Linked DNA regions of Duganella dendranthematis. The protein of the gene in region 1 binds, or shares a complex with, the protein of each later gene. Links are inferred from orthologs where the notes say so. Each region holds a gene or a part of one and is shown on either strand. Other genes may lie near its edges.

Region 1 (6,256 bases):
CCGCGCGTTATCAGCGCCAGAAGCAAAGCAAGCAGCACTGGAAGCTGGTGCGCGGCGGCATCGGCGTCAATACGCCAGCGCCGGAGCCGGACAGCGGCCTGGCCTTCAATATCAGCATGAACCAGCTGAGCGTCGACAACTGGCTGGACTTCGGCGACGTGATCGCCGGCCCGGCCGCTGCCGGCTCGGCGGCGGCGCTGGCGGCGCCGTCCGAAGCCAGCGATTTCACCCAATATGTCATGCCCGACGCCATCGCCGCCCGCACCAGCGAACTGGTGATTGGCGGCCGCAAGCTGGAAAACGTGGTGGTCGGCGTCACCCACCGGAAAGGCATGTGGCAGGCCAGCATCGATTCCACCCAGGCCAACGGCTACGTCACCTGGGCCGAACCATCCACTGGCGCCGGCCTCGGCAAGGTGACGGCGCGGCTGTCGTCGCTGGTGATTCCAGAGTCGGCCTCGAGCGACGTGCAGGCGCTGCTGGATGACAAGAGCGCGGCCGCCACCATTCCGGCGCTGGACGTGGTGGTTGAACGCTTTGAACTGTTCAACAAGCCGCTGGGCCGGCTGGAACTGCAAGCCAACAACGCCCAGCTGGCCAATGCGCGCGAATGGCGCGTCAGCAAGCTGTCGCTGATCAATGCCGACGGCGAGCTGAACGGCACCGGCAAGTGGGTCAGCAAGGATGGCGTGCACGACACCAGCCTGAATTTCAATCTCGGCATCATCGATGCCGGCAAGCTGCTGGAGCGCTTTGGCTATCTCGATACGCTGAAGGGCGGCAAGGGCTCGCTGAAAGGCGATATCGCCTGGAAGGGCTTGCCGTACTCGCTGGACCTGCCGAGCCTGTCCGGCCAGATCACGCTGAATGTGGAAAAGGGCCAGTTCCTCAAGCAGGACCCGGGCGCGGCCAAGCTGCTGGGCGTGCTGAGCCTGCAAGCCTTGCCGCGTCTGCTCAAGCTGGACTTCCACGATGTGTTCTCGGAAGGGCTGGCGTTTGACGGCATTACCGCCAATGCCTCCCTGAATCACGGCATCCTCAAGACCGACAACTTGAAAATGCACGGTGTGGCCGCCACTGTATTGATGGACGGCAGCGCCGACATCGCCAATGAGACCACCAATTTGCATGTGGTGGTGATTCCTGAGGTTAATCTGGGGACGGCGCCGCTGGTGTACGCGCTGGCGGTCAATCCGGTGATCGGCCTCGGCAGTTTCCTGGCCCAGCTATTCCTCAGTGCGCCGGTGATGAAGGCGCTGACCTATCATATGGAAGTTGCCGGGCCGTGGAAGGCGCCGGTCGTCACCAAGCTGGACGCCACCAAGCTGGAACCGTCAAAGGGATCGCCATGAACCATACCGTCGCCGCCGTACAAATGATTTCCTCGCCCACCGTGGATGAAAACATCGCCACCGCGCGCCGCCTGGTCACCCAGGCCGCCAACGACGGCGCCGGGCTGGTGCTGCTGCCGGAATACTGGGCCATCATGGGCCTGGCCGACAGCGACAAGGTCAAGGTGGCCGAGCCGCTGGGTACCGGGCCGATCCAGGACTTCATGGCCGGTCTGGCGCGCGAGCTGGGCATCTGGCTGATCGGCGGCACCTTGCCGCTGGCGTCGGACGATGCCGAAAAGGTCATCAACACCACGCTGGTGTACAACCCGCAAGGCGAGCACGTCAGCCGCTACGACAAGATCCACCTGTTCGGCTTTACCAAGGGTACCGAGTCGTACAACGAATCGAAGACCATTGTGCCAGGCACGAATATCGGTGTGTTCGAGGCGCCGTTCGGCAAGGTCGGCATGTCGGTGTGCTATGACTTGCGCTTCCCGGAGCTGTTCCGCGCCATGGGGCCGGTGTCGCTGATCGTGCTGCCGGCCGCCTTCACCTACACCACCGGCATGGCGCACTGGGAAATCCTGCTGCGCGCGCGCGCCATCGAGAACCAGTGCTACGTGCTGGCGGCGGCGCAGGGCGGCATCCATCCGAACGGCCGCCGCACCTGGGGCCACAGCATGCTGATCGACCCATGGGGCACGGTCAAGTCGGTGCTGGCCGAGGGCGAGGGCGTGGTGCAGGGCGTGATCGACCCCGAATACATGCAAGGCGTGCGCGACAGCCTGCCGGCGCTCAAACACCGGACCATGTGATATCCACTACAATGCCGGTAACACCTAACAGAAAGCATCACCATGAAGCCATTTGAACCGAACCTGTCCACCCTGGCCGTAGCGCGCGATATCCTGCTGACGCCGTTCGGGCTGGACGAAGGCAAGCTGCTCAAGACCTTGGGCAGCATGTTCACCCACAAAGTCGACTACGCCGACTTGTATTTCCAATTTACCAAAAACGAAGGCTGGAGCCTGGAAGAGGGCATCGTCAAGACCGGCAGTTTCTCGATCGACCAGGGCGTCGGCGTGCGCGCGGTGTCGGGCGACAAGACCGCGTTTTCGTATTCGGACGAGATTTCCGAAGCGGCGCTGATGGATGCCGCCTCCGCCACCCGCACCATCGCCCGTGCTGGCGCTGGCAAGATCAAGGTGGCTGGCGCGATGAACCAGGTCGGCGGCCGTTCGCTGTATCTGCCGCATGATCCGCTGGTGTCGCTGGACGCCACCGCCAAGGTGCAGCTGCTGGAGCGCATCGAGAAGATGGCGCGCGCCAAGGATCCACGCGTGGTGCAGGTGATGGCCAGTCTGGCCGGCGAATACGATGTGGTGCTGGTAGTGCGCAGCGATGGCGTGCTGGCGGCCGATATCCGTCCGCTGGTGCGCGTGTCGCTGACCGTGATCGTCGAGCAGAACGGCCGTCGGGAAATGGGTTCGTCCGGCGGCGGCGGTCGCTACGACTATGGTTACTTCAGCGATACGCTGCTGGAAGAGTATGCGACCGAGGCCGTCAAATCGGCGCTGGTGAACCTGGACGCGCGTCCGGCGCCGGCCGGTCCGATGACCGTGGTGCTGGGCCCTGGCTGGCCGGGCATCCTGCTGCACGAAGCGATCGGCCACGGCCTCGAAGGCGACTTCAACCGCAAGGGTTCGTCGACTTTCTCCGGCCGTATCGGCGAACGGGTGGCGGCCAAGGGCGTCACCGTGGTCGATGATGGCACGCTGGCGGATCGCCGTGGTTCGCTGAATATCGACGACGAAGGCAATCCGACCCAGTGCACCACGCTGATCGAAGACGGCATCCTGAAGGGCTATATCCAGGACACCATGAACGCGCGCCTGATGAAGATGCCGGTGACCGGCAACGCCCGCCGCGAATCGTTCGCGCACCTGCCGATGCCGCGCATGACCAACACCTACATGCTGGGTGGCGACAAGGATCCGGGCGAAATCCTGGCGTCGGTGAAGAACGGCCTGTATGCGGTCAATTTCGGCGGCGGCCAGGTCGATATCACCAACGGCAAGTTCGTGTTCTCGGCCAGCGAAGCGTACATGATTGAGAACGGCAAGATCACCTATCCGGTCAAAGGCGCGACCCTGATCGGCAATGGTCCGGAAGTGCTGAACCGCGTATCGATGATCGGCAACGACATGAAGCTGGACCCGGGCGTGGGTGTATGCGGCAAGGAAGGCCAGAGCGTGCCGGTGGGCGTCGGCCAGCCAACCCTGCGGATCGACGGCGTGACCGTCGGCGGTACTGCCTAAAACAAAAAAGCCCGGCATGCCGGGCTTTTTAACATCCTTAGTTCCTTAGAACTTGTAGCTGGCCTTCACGTAGAAGGTGCGGCCCAGCGGGTCCGTGAAGCGTGGATCGTAACCGCTCTGGAACGTCGTGCCCTGGTTGGTGTACGGCGGCGCGCTGTCAAACAGGTTCTTGATACCCACCGTCAGGTCGGTATTCTTGAAGCCCGTGTAGCTGCTCGACAGCGAGTAGGTCGAGTACGCCCGCACCTTGTGGTAGTAGGCATCCGCCACATCGTTCTCATCCACGTAGCCGCTCAGGTACTTGTTGGAGAAGCTGGCGCTCCACGGACCTTTCTTCCAGCTGATGGTGGCGTTGTGCTTCCAGCGGAACACCGGCGCATTGTCGCCATACACGCCGACGTTTTCCACGAACTCGCCACCGGTTTCGTTCTGGTACTTGTAGCTGTGTACCCAGGTGCCGTCGAACTGGAAGCCGAAGTCGCCCACCGAGGTGCGCGGCAGTTTCCAGCGCAGGCTGGTGTCGATGCCGGAGGTCTTCACTTCACCCAGGTTGTCCAGCACGGCGTTGACGTACTGCAGCGTCTTGCCGTCGGCCGAGTAGACGAAGTAGTTCTTGTACTTGTCGTAGTTGTCGAAGATGGTCGACTCCGACACGGTGCCGATCGAATCCTTGATCTTGATGTTGAAGTAATCGAACGACACGCTGACCGCGCTGACCGGCTCGAACACCACGCCCAGCGCGAAGGTCTTGGATTTCTCCGGCTTCAGGTTGGGATTGCCGCCGCTGCGGATGTACTGCTGCTGGTTACAGGCGATGTTCGGATTGACGCCATCGCCGGCCACGCCGTTCGGGCACAGTTTCGGATCGTCGTACGCATTGCTGGTGAAGGTCGAGGTGGCCGGGCCATGCAGGTCGTACAGCGTCGGCGCGCGGAAGCCGGTGTTGTACGAGGTGCGGAACAGCACCTGCTTGCTGGCTTCCCAGCGCAGGCCGATCTTCGGATTGAAGCTGCCGCCGACGTCGTTGTAATGGTCGTAACGGGCGGCGCCCGACAGTTCCAGCGTCTTGGTCAGCGGCACGCTGATCTCCGAGTACAGCGCGGCGATGTTGCGCTGGCCGGCCTGGTCTTGCGCGTCGGCGTAGCCGGAACTCGACGCCTGCGACGCCAGCGCAGTGTTGACGTCGTAGGTGGCCTTGTCGTGGCGGAATTCCGAGCCGATCGCGAAACCGACGCCGCCTGCCGGCAGCTGGTAGATCTCGCGGCTGACTTTGGCGTCGACGCCGACGCTGGTCATCTTGGCGGCAAGGTATTCGCCGCGCAGCTGGGCCGCGTCGATGTAGGCGGTGCCGGCGGCCGACTGTTCGCCGAACGGATTCAGGATGCCGCTCAGTACGCCCGCTTTCATCAGCGAGTCATTGGTGTAGCCGCCGATGAAGGCGCTGGCGGCCTTGCTGATGCCGTAGGTCAGGCCAACGTTGTAATCCCAGCCGCCCACCAGGCCTTCCGATGCCACCACCAGGCGGTCAGAGATCGAGGTGTCGTAGCCCATGCGGTTGCCGGCGGCGACCGTGCGCCAGTTGATGGTCAGGTCCTCGCCGGTCAGGCCGGCCACGGCCGGCACGCCGGCGCTGCCGCCTGGATAGTAGGGGCTGGCCGAGGTCATGGTGATGCCCGTCAGCGGCGACGGCGCGATGCTGCTCTGGTTGGTCGAGCGGCTGTGCAGGTATTCAATCGTGGCGACATTGTCTTCGCTCAGCTTGAAGGTGGCCTTGCCCAGGAAGGACTCCTGCTGCGTCTTCGGAATGTCCTGGATGTAGGCGATGGTGTCGGTACGGCAGGTGCCGTTGGCGTTCTTGATCAGCCCTTTGCCGACGCAACCGCTGGCGTAGTAAGGGTTGCCGGTGATGCCGTTGTCCGAATAGAAGTTGCCCGGCTGCGAAGTGCCGCTGCTGTTGTTGATGCCCTTGTCGGGACGCACGCTGGTGCTGGAGAAGTCGCGGTCGGCGGCCTGCAGCGCGGTCTGCTTGTGCAGGTCGATCACGCCGAACACATTCCAGCCGTCCTTGTCGAGGTCGCCGTAGCCGCCTGACAGGTTGAGGCGCGACTCGGCGCCGGCGCCGCTGGCTTGCGGCTGGTAACGCTCGACGCTGACAGTGGCGCCGGTCACCGAACGCTTGGTGATGAAGTTGATTACGCCGCCGATGGCGTCAGTGCCGTAGATGGCCGAGGCGCCGTCGCGCAGCACTTCGACGCGTTCCAGCGCCGACAGTGGAATGATGTTGAGGTCAACCGACGAGCCGTTGAACGGGTGGCTGGCCAGGCGGCGGCCGTTCAGCAGCACCAGTGTCTTGTTGCTGCCCAGGCCGCGCAGGTCGGCGGTGGCGATGCCGCCGGTGCCGGAGCCGACCGACTGGCTGCTGCCGGTGACGCTCTGGTTCATCGACAGCGTGTTCATCACTTCGGCGGCGGTGGTCAGGCCTTGCTTTTCGAAGTCGGAGGCTTTGATGGTGGTGATCGGCAGCGCCGTTTCAGTGGCCAGGCGCTTGATGCTGGAACCGGTCACTTCCACGCGCTGGATCGGTGCCTCATCGGTTTGCGCTTG
Region 2 (4,552 bases), 2.3 Mb from region 1 along the record:
AAGGTCTGGGTCATCGCCCGCCAGCACCCGGGCGAGACCATGGCCGAGTGGTTTGTCGAAGGCTTTGTCGAAGCGCTGCTGGACCCGGCCAATCCGTTCGGCCGCCAGTGCCTGAAGGAAGCCGTGTTCTACGTGGTGCCGAACATGAACCCGGACGGCTCGGTGCGCGGTAACCTGCGCACCAACGCCGCCGGCGCCAACCTCAACCGCGAATGGCTGAACCCGACCATGGAGCGCAGTCCGGAAGTGTTCCTGGTCAAGCAGAAGATGCACGAAGTCGGCGTCGACCTGTGCCTGGACATCCATGGCGACGAAGGTCTGCCATACGTGTTCGTGGCCGGCAGCGAGTCGTTGCCGACCTTCACCGCCGATCAGGCCGAAGCGCAGCAATACTTCATCGACAACTTCCTGATCGCCAGCCCGGACTTCCAGGATGAGTTCGGCTACGGCGAAACGCCGTACACGCCGGAGACGCTGACCATGGGTTCGCCGCACATCACCCACGCGTTCGGCTGCCTGTCGCTGACGCTGGAGATGCCGTTCAAGGACAACACCAACGATCCGGACGCCGAGACCGGCTGGAACGGCGCCCGCAGCGCCGAACTGGGCAAGTCCATCCTGCAGCCTGTGCTGCAATCGCTGCTGGCCCAGGCGCAGTAAGCCCATGTTCCCTGCGGCGTCACAAAGCGGACGGCGCAGGGAAAAATACACTGGACCTCAAACGGCGCATCTGCGCGCCGTGTTCGGAGGTCCATCATGTCACGCCTTTCCTGCTTGCGCCGCGCGGCGCCTTTGCTGCCCCTGCTGCTGACCTTGCTGCTGCCAGCCTGCAGCACGCCCTATCGTCCTCCGCTGGTGCCGCCGGCAACCTTTCCTGGTTTGATCGATCTGGCCGCGCAGGCCGACGGTCGCGAGGCCGATGTGCTGTTGGTGCACGGCATTTGCACGCATGACGCCAACTGGGCCGGCGAGGTGGTGCCGCAACTGGCGCGCGCGCTGGCCGACGCCACCACCGCCCCCGGCGCGCGCCGCGCGGCCGCTACCACGGCCACCGCCACCGCCACCGTCGAGATCGTGCCGTCGACGGTGTCCACGCCCGCCGGCCGGCTGCGCTTTGATGCCCTGATCTGGTCGCCATTGACCAATGACCTCAAGCGACAGTTGTGCTACGACCAGAGCGGCAAATCGTCGCTATGCGCAGGCGCGCCGCCCTATCCGTACACCCGCGCCCGGCTCAATGCGCGCTTCAAGGATGGCCTGATCGACGATTGCCTGCCCGATGCACTGATTTACCAGGGCGTGGCGCGCGATAACATCCAGCAGCGCATGCGCGAGGCGGTCTTGCAGGTGTTGTCGACGGCGCGGGCCGATGTGCCGCTGGTGGTGATCGCGCACAGCATGGGCAGCAAGATTTTGTTCGACACGCTGTTGCGCATGACGGAGGAGCCGGCTGGTTCGACCGCGGCGCGGGTGGCGCAACAGGCGGTGGACCGCATGCGCTTTCTGGTGATGGCGGCCAATCAGATTCCGCTGCTGTCGCTGGCCGATCAGCCTTTGACCGAGGCCGGCGTTGCGGCTGTGGCGCCGCCCGATAGTCTGCAATTGTTGTTGCGCAAGCGGCAGGCCGGCCAGCGCCGCGCAATCGATCGCCACCTGACGCTGGTGGCCTTTACCGATCCGAATGATTTGCTGTCGTACACGCTGGAGGACGAGAAGTATGCGCAGGATGGCATCACGGTCTATAACATCATCGTCTCCAACGCGCCCACATGGCTGGGCCTGCTAGAGCGCCCCGATACCGCCCATCTGGAGTACCTGAGCAACCCGGACGTCGGCCGTCTCATCGCCTGCGGCCAGCCAATCAGCAAGCTATGTATCTGAGTATATACATAGGGTTTGTCCTCTCCACCCGGTGCCTATTTCTGCCTATTTTCGCCTGTCGAATGCCTATTTTTTCAGCGCACTTCACGGAACTTCCCTCTGAGCCGCCCGGTCTAACAGTTACAAATTCAGGCAATCCGCAGGCAGAAATAGGCGAAAATAGGCACCCACCATGGACCAAACCCACCATGTATATACGGAGCTTTATTACCAGATGCGCAAACGCGAAGACCTGCGCTCACGGGAAGAAATCACGCTGATCGCGCTGAAGGAATGGATGGCGCGTGAATACGGCCAGCCGACTGATCGCGGTTACCAATGGAAGGATTTATTTCTGCCGCACGGCACCCGCCTGCGCATCACGCACCGCAGGCTATGCCACTTCGCCCAAGTAGAAGGCGACCTGCTGATGGCCGAAGGAAAAATCACCACGCCGAGCGCGTGGGCCACAGAAGTTTGCGGCAGCGTGCGCAACGCCTGGCGCGACATCTACGTCCGCCGCAACTACACCGAACCGTGGACGCAGGCCAGCGCCTGGCGCGCTGCCGCCGGCGACCAGCCACGGCGCCCCGGCATCAACCGCCGGCGCCGCGCCCGCCGCAGTACCGATTAACCGCCGGCCACCACCATATTCTCGATCAGGATCGAGCCGGTCTGCTTGGTGCCGCGCACCAGCACATCGTTACCCACCGCAACGATTTGCGCCAGCATATCCTTCATATTGCCGGCGATGGTGATCTCCTCGACCGGATACTGGATCACGCCATTCTCGACCCAGTAACCGGCCGCGCCCCGCGAATAATCGCCGGTCACATAATTGGTGCCCGAGCCCATCAGCTCAGTCACCAGCAAGCCGGTGCCCATCTTGCGCAACATGCCAGCAAAATCATCCCCAGGCTTGGTCAGCGACGACGTCAGCGAAAGATTATGCGAACCGCCGGCATTGCCAGTGGTCTTCATGCCCAGCTTGCGCGCCGAATAGGTCGACAGGAAATACCCCTGCACCACGCCATCCTTCACCACATCGCGCTTGACGGTGCGCACGCCCTCTTCATCAAACGGCGCCGAACCGACCGCGCCGATCACATGCGGATCCTCATGAATCTGCACATGCTTCGGCAGCACCTGCTTGCCCAGCGAATCGAGCAGGAAGGTCGACTTGCGATACAGCGCTCCACCCGAGGTCGCTTGCACAAACGCCCCCAGCAGGCCGGCCGCCAGCGGCGCCTCGAACAGCACCGGGCAAGTGCGCGTATCGATGGTGCGCGCGTTCAGCCGCGCCAGCGCGCGCTCGGCCGCATAACGGCCAATCGCCTCCGGCGTCGACATCTTGGACGCATCGCGCACCGACGAATACCAGTCGTCGCGCTGCATATGCTTGCCCTTGCCGGCGATCGGCGCCACCGACAGCGTGTGGCGCGAGAACGGATAGCCGCCGATGAAGCCGCGCGAATTGGCCGCCACAAAATGCGACTGCTGCACATGCACGCCGGCGCCTTCCGAATTGGTGATGCGCGGATCGACGGCAAACGCCGCCGCCTCGGCGCGCTGCGCCAGCGCCACCGCGTCGGCGGTCGCGATCTCCCACGGATAGAACAACTGCAGATCGCGCGGCTGCATTTCCAGCTGGTCGTCATCGGCCAGCCCGGCGCAATCGTCGTCGGCAGTAAAGCGGGCGATGTTGTACGCTGCTTCCACGGTGGCTTTCAGCGCGGCCGGCGAAAAATCGGAGGTCGACGCATTGCCGCGGCGCTGGCCGATAAACACGGTCACGCCCATGCCCTTGTCTTTATTCTGCTCGATCGTCTCGATCTGGCTCTTGCGCACCGACACCGACAGGCCGCTGCCTTCGCTGATTTCGACGGCGCAATCGGTGCCGCCCTGCGCTTTGGCATAGCCCAGCACATCGCGTGCGAGCTGCTTCAACTGGTCCTGGGTGTGGGTAAAATGGGTATCGCTCATGGGCTGTTTTCTTCGGGTGGCCGCTAAAACAGTTATCATAGCAGCCGTTTACAGTTTAAGGGCGCGGCCACGCGTCCGCACGAAAGTTGATATTATGGTAAATCCAAATCGCGGCGCGGTCGGCTTCAGCTCGACGGAATTCGAAGAAGAATACGAACGCCCCTCCAAATCCGAGGCCAAGCGCCAGTCCAACGCCCTGCAAAAGATGGGCGAAACCCTGGTCGAAGCCCCGCGCGACCGCGTCAAACGCGTGCCGATGCCGGAAGACGTGCTGGAAGCCATCCTGATGTGCCAGACCATCACCAACCACGAAGGCCGCCGCCGCCAGATGCAGTTTGTCGGCAAAAAGATGCGCACGCTGGATGAGACCGAGATCGGCCTGATCCAGGCCGCCATCGACGGCTGGAAAGGCGCCTCCAAGGCCGAAACCTCGGCCATGCACGCGCTGGAACGCCGCCGCGACAAGTTGCTGACCGACGACAACGCCCTGACGTCGCTGCTGTCGGACCACCCGGAACTGGACGTGCAGCACCTGCGCACGCTGATCCGCAACGCCCGCAAAGAGCAGGCCGAGAACAAGCCGCCGAAAGCCTACCGCGAAATCTTCCAGATCCTCAAACAGCTGGACGCCGCCAAGCGCAAGGCCGCCAAGGATGGTGACGACGCCGAAGGCGACGCAGACGGTCACGAAGCCGATGACGAGTAATAC

Evidence for each region. The genes of interacting proteins can lie anywhere in the genome.
Region 2: the proteins of tldD (region 1) and pmbA are in contact, whole or in part, in a solved structure (PDB 5NJ9), measured with the Escherichia coli proteins. The link is inferred for Duganella dendranthematis from one-to-one orthologs.

The regions. Positions count from the first base shown.
Region 1 is NZ_CP051684.1:3,864,697-3,870,952, forward strand. What follows is about bases 1,500-4,421. They hold tldD (metalloprotease TldD), read left to right. Parts: upstream 1,500-2,191; coding sequence 2,192-3,652; downstream 3,653-4,421. Other genes in these bases: HH213_RS17620 (carbon-nitrogen hydrolase family protein), read left to right, coding at 1,500-2,149; HH213_RS17630 (TonB-dependent receptor), read right to left, coding at 3,698-4,421. In the rest of the region: HH213_RS17615 (YhdP family protein), read left to right, coding at 1-1,352; more of HH213_RS17620, read left to right, coding at 1,349-1,499; more of HH213_RS17630, read right to left, coding at 4,422-6,256. UniProt on the Escherichia coli protein: Metalloprotease involved in CcdA degradation. Suppresses the inhibitory activity of the carbon storage regulator (CsrA).
Region 2 is NZ_CP051684.1:1,526,289-1,530,840, forward strand. What follows is about bases 1,668-4,552. They hold pmbA (metalloprotease PmbA), read right to left. Parts: upstream 3,844-4,552; coding sequence 2,491-3,843; downstream 1,668-2,490. Other genes in these bases: HH213_RS07075 (hypothetical protein), read left to right, coding at 1,668-1,881; HH213_RS07080 (hypothetical protein), read left to right, coding at 2,054-2,494; yjgA (ribosome biogenesis factor YjgA), read left to right, coding at 3,938-4,549. In the rest of the region: HH213_RS07070 (M14 family metallopeptidase), read left to right, coding at 1-660; more of HH213_RS07075, read left to right, coding at 757-1,667.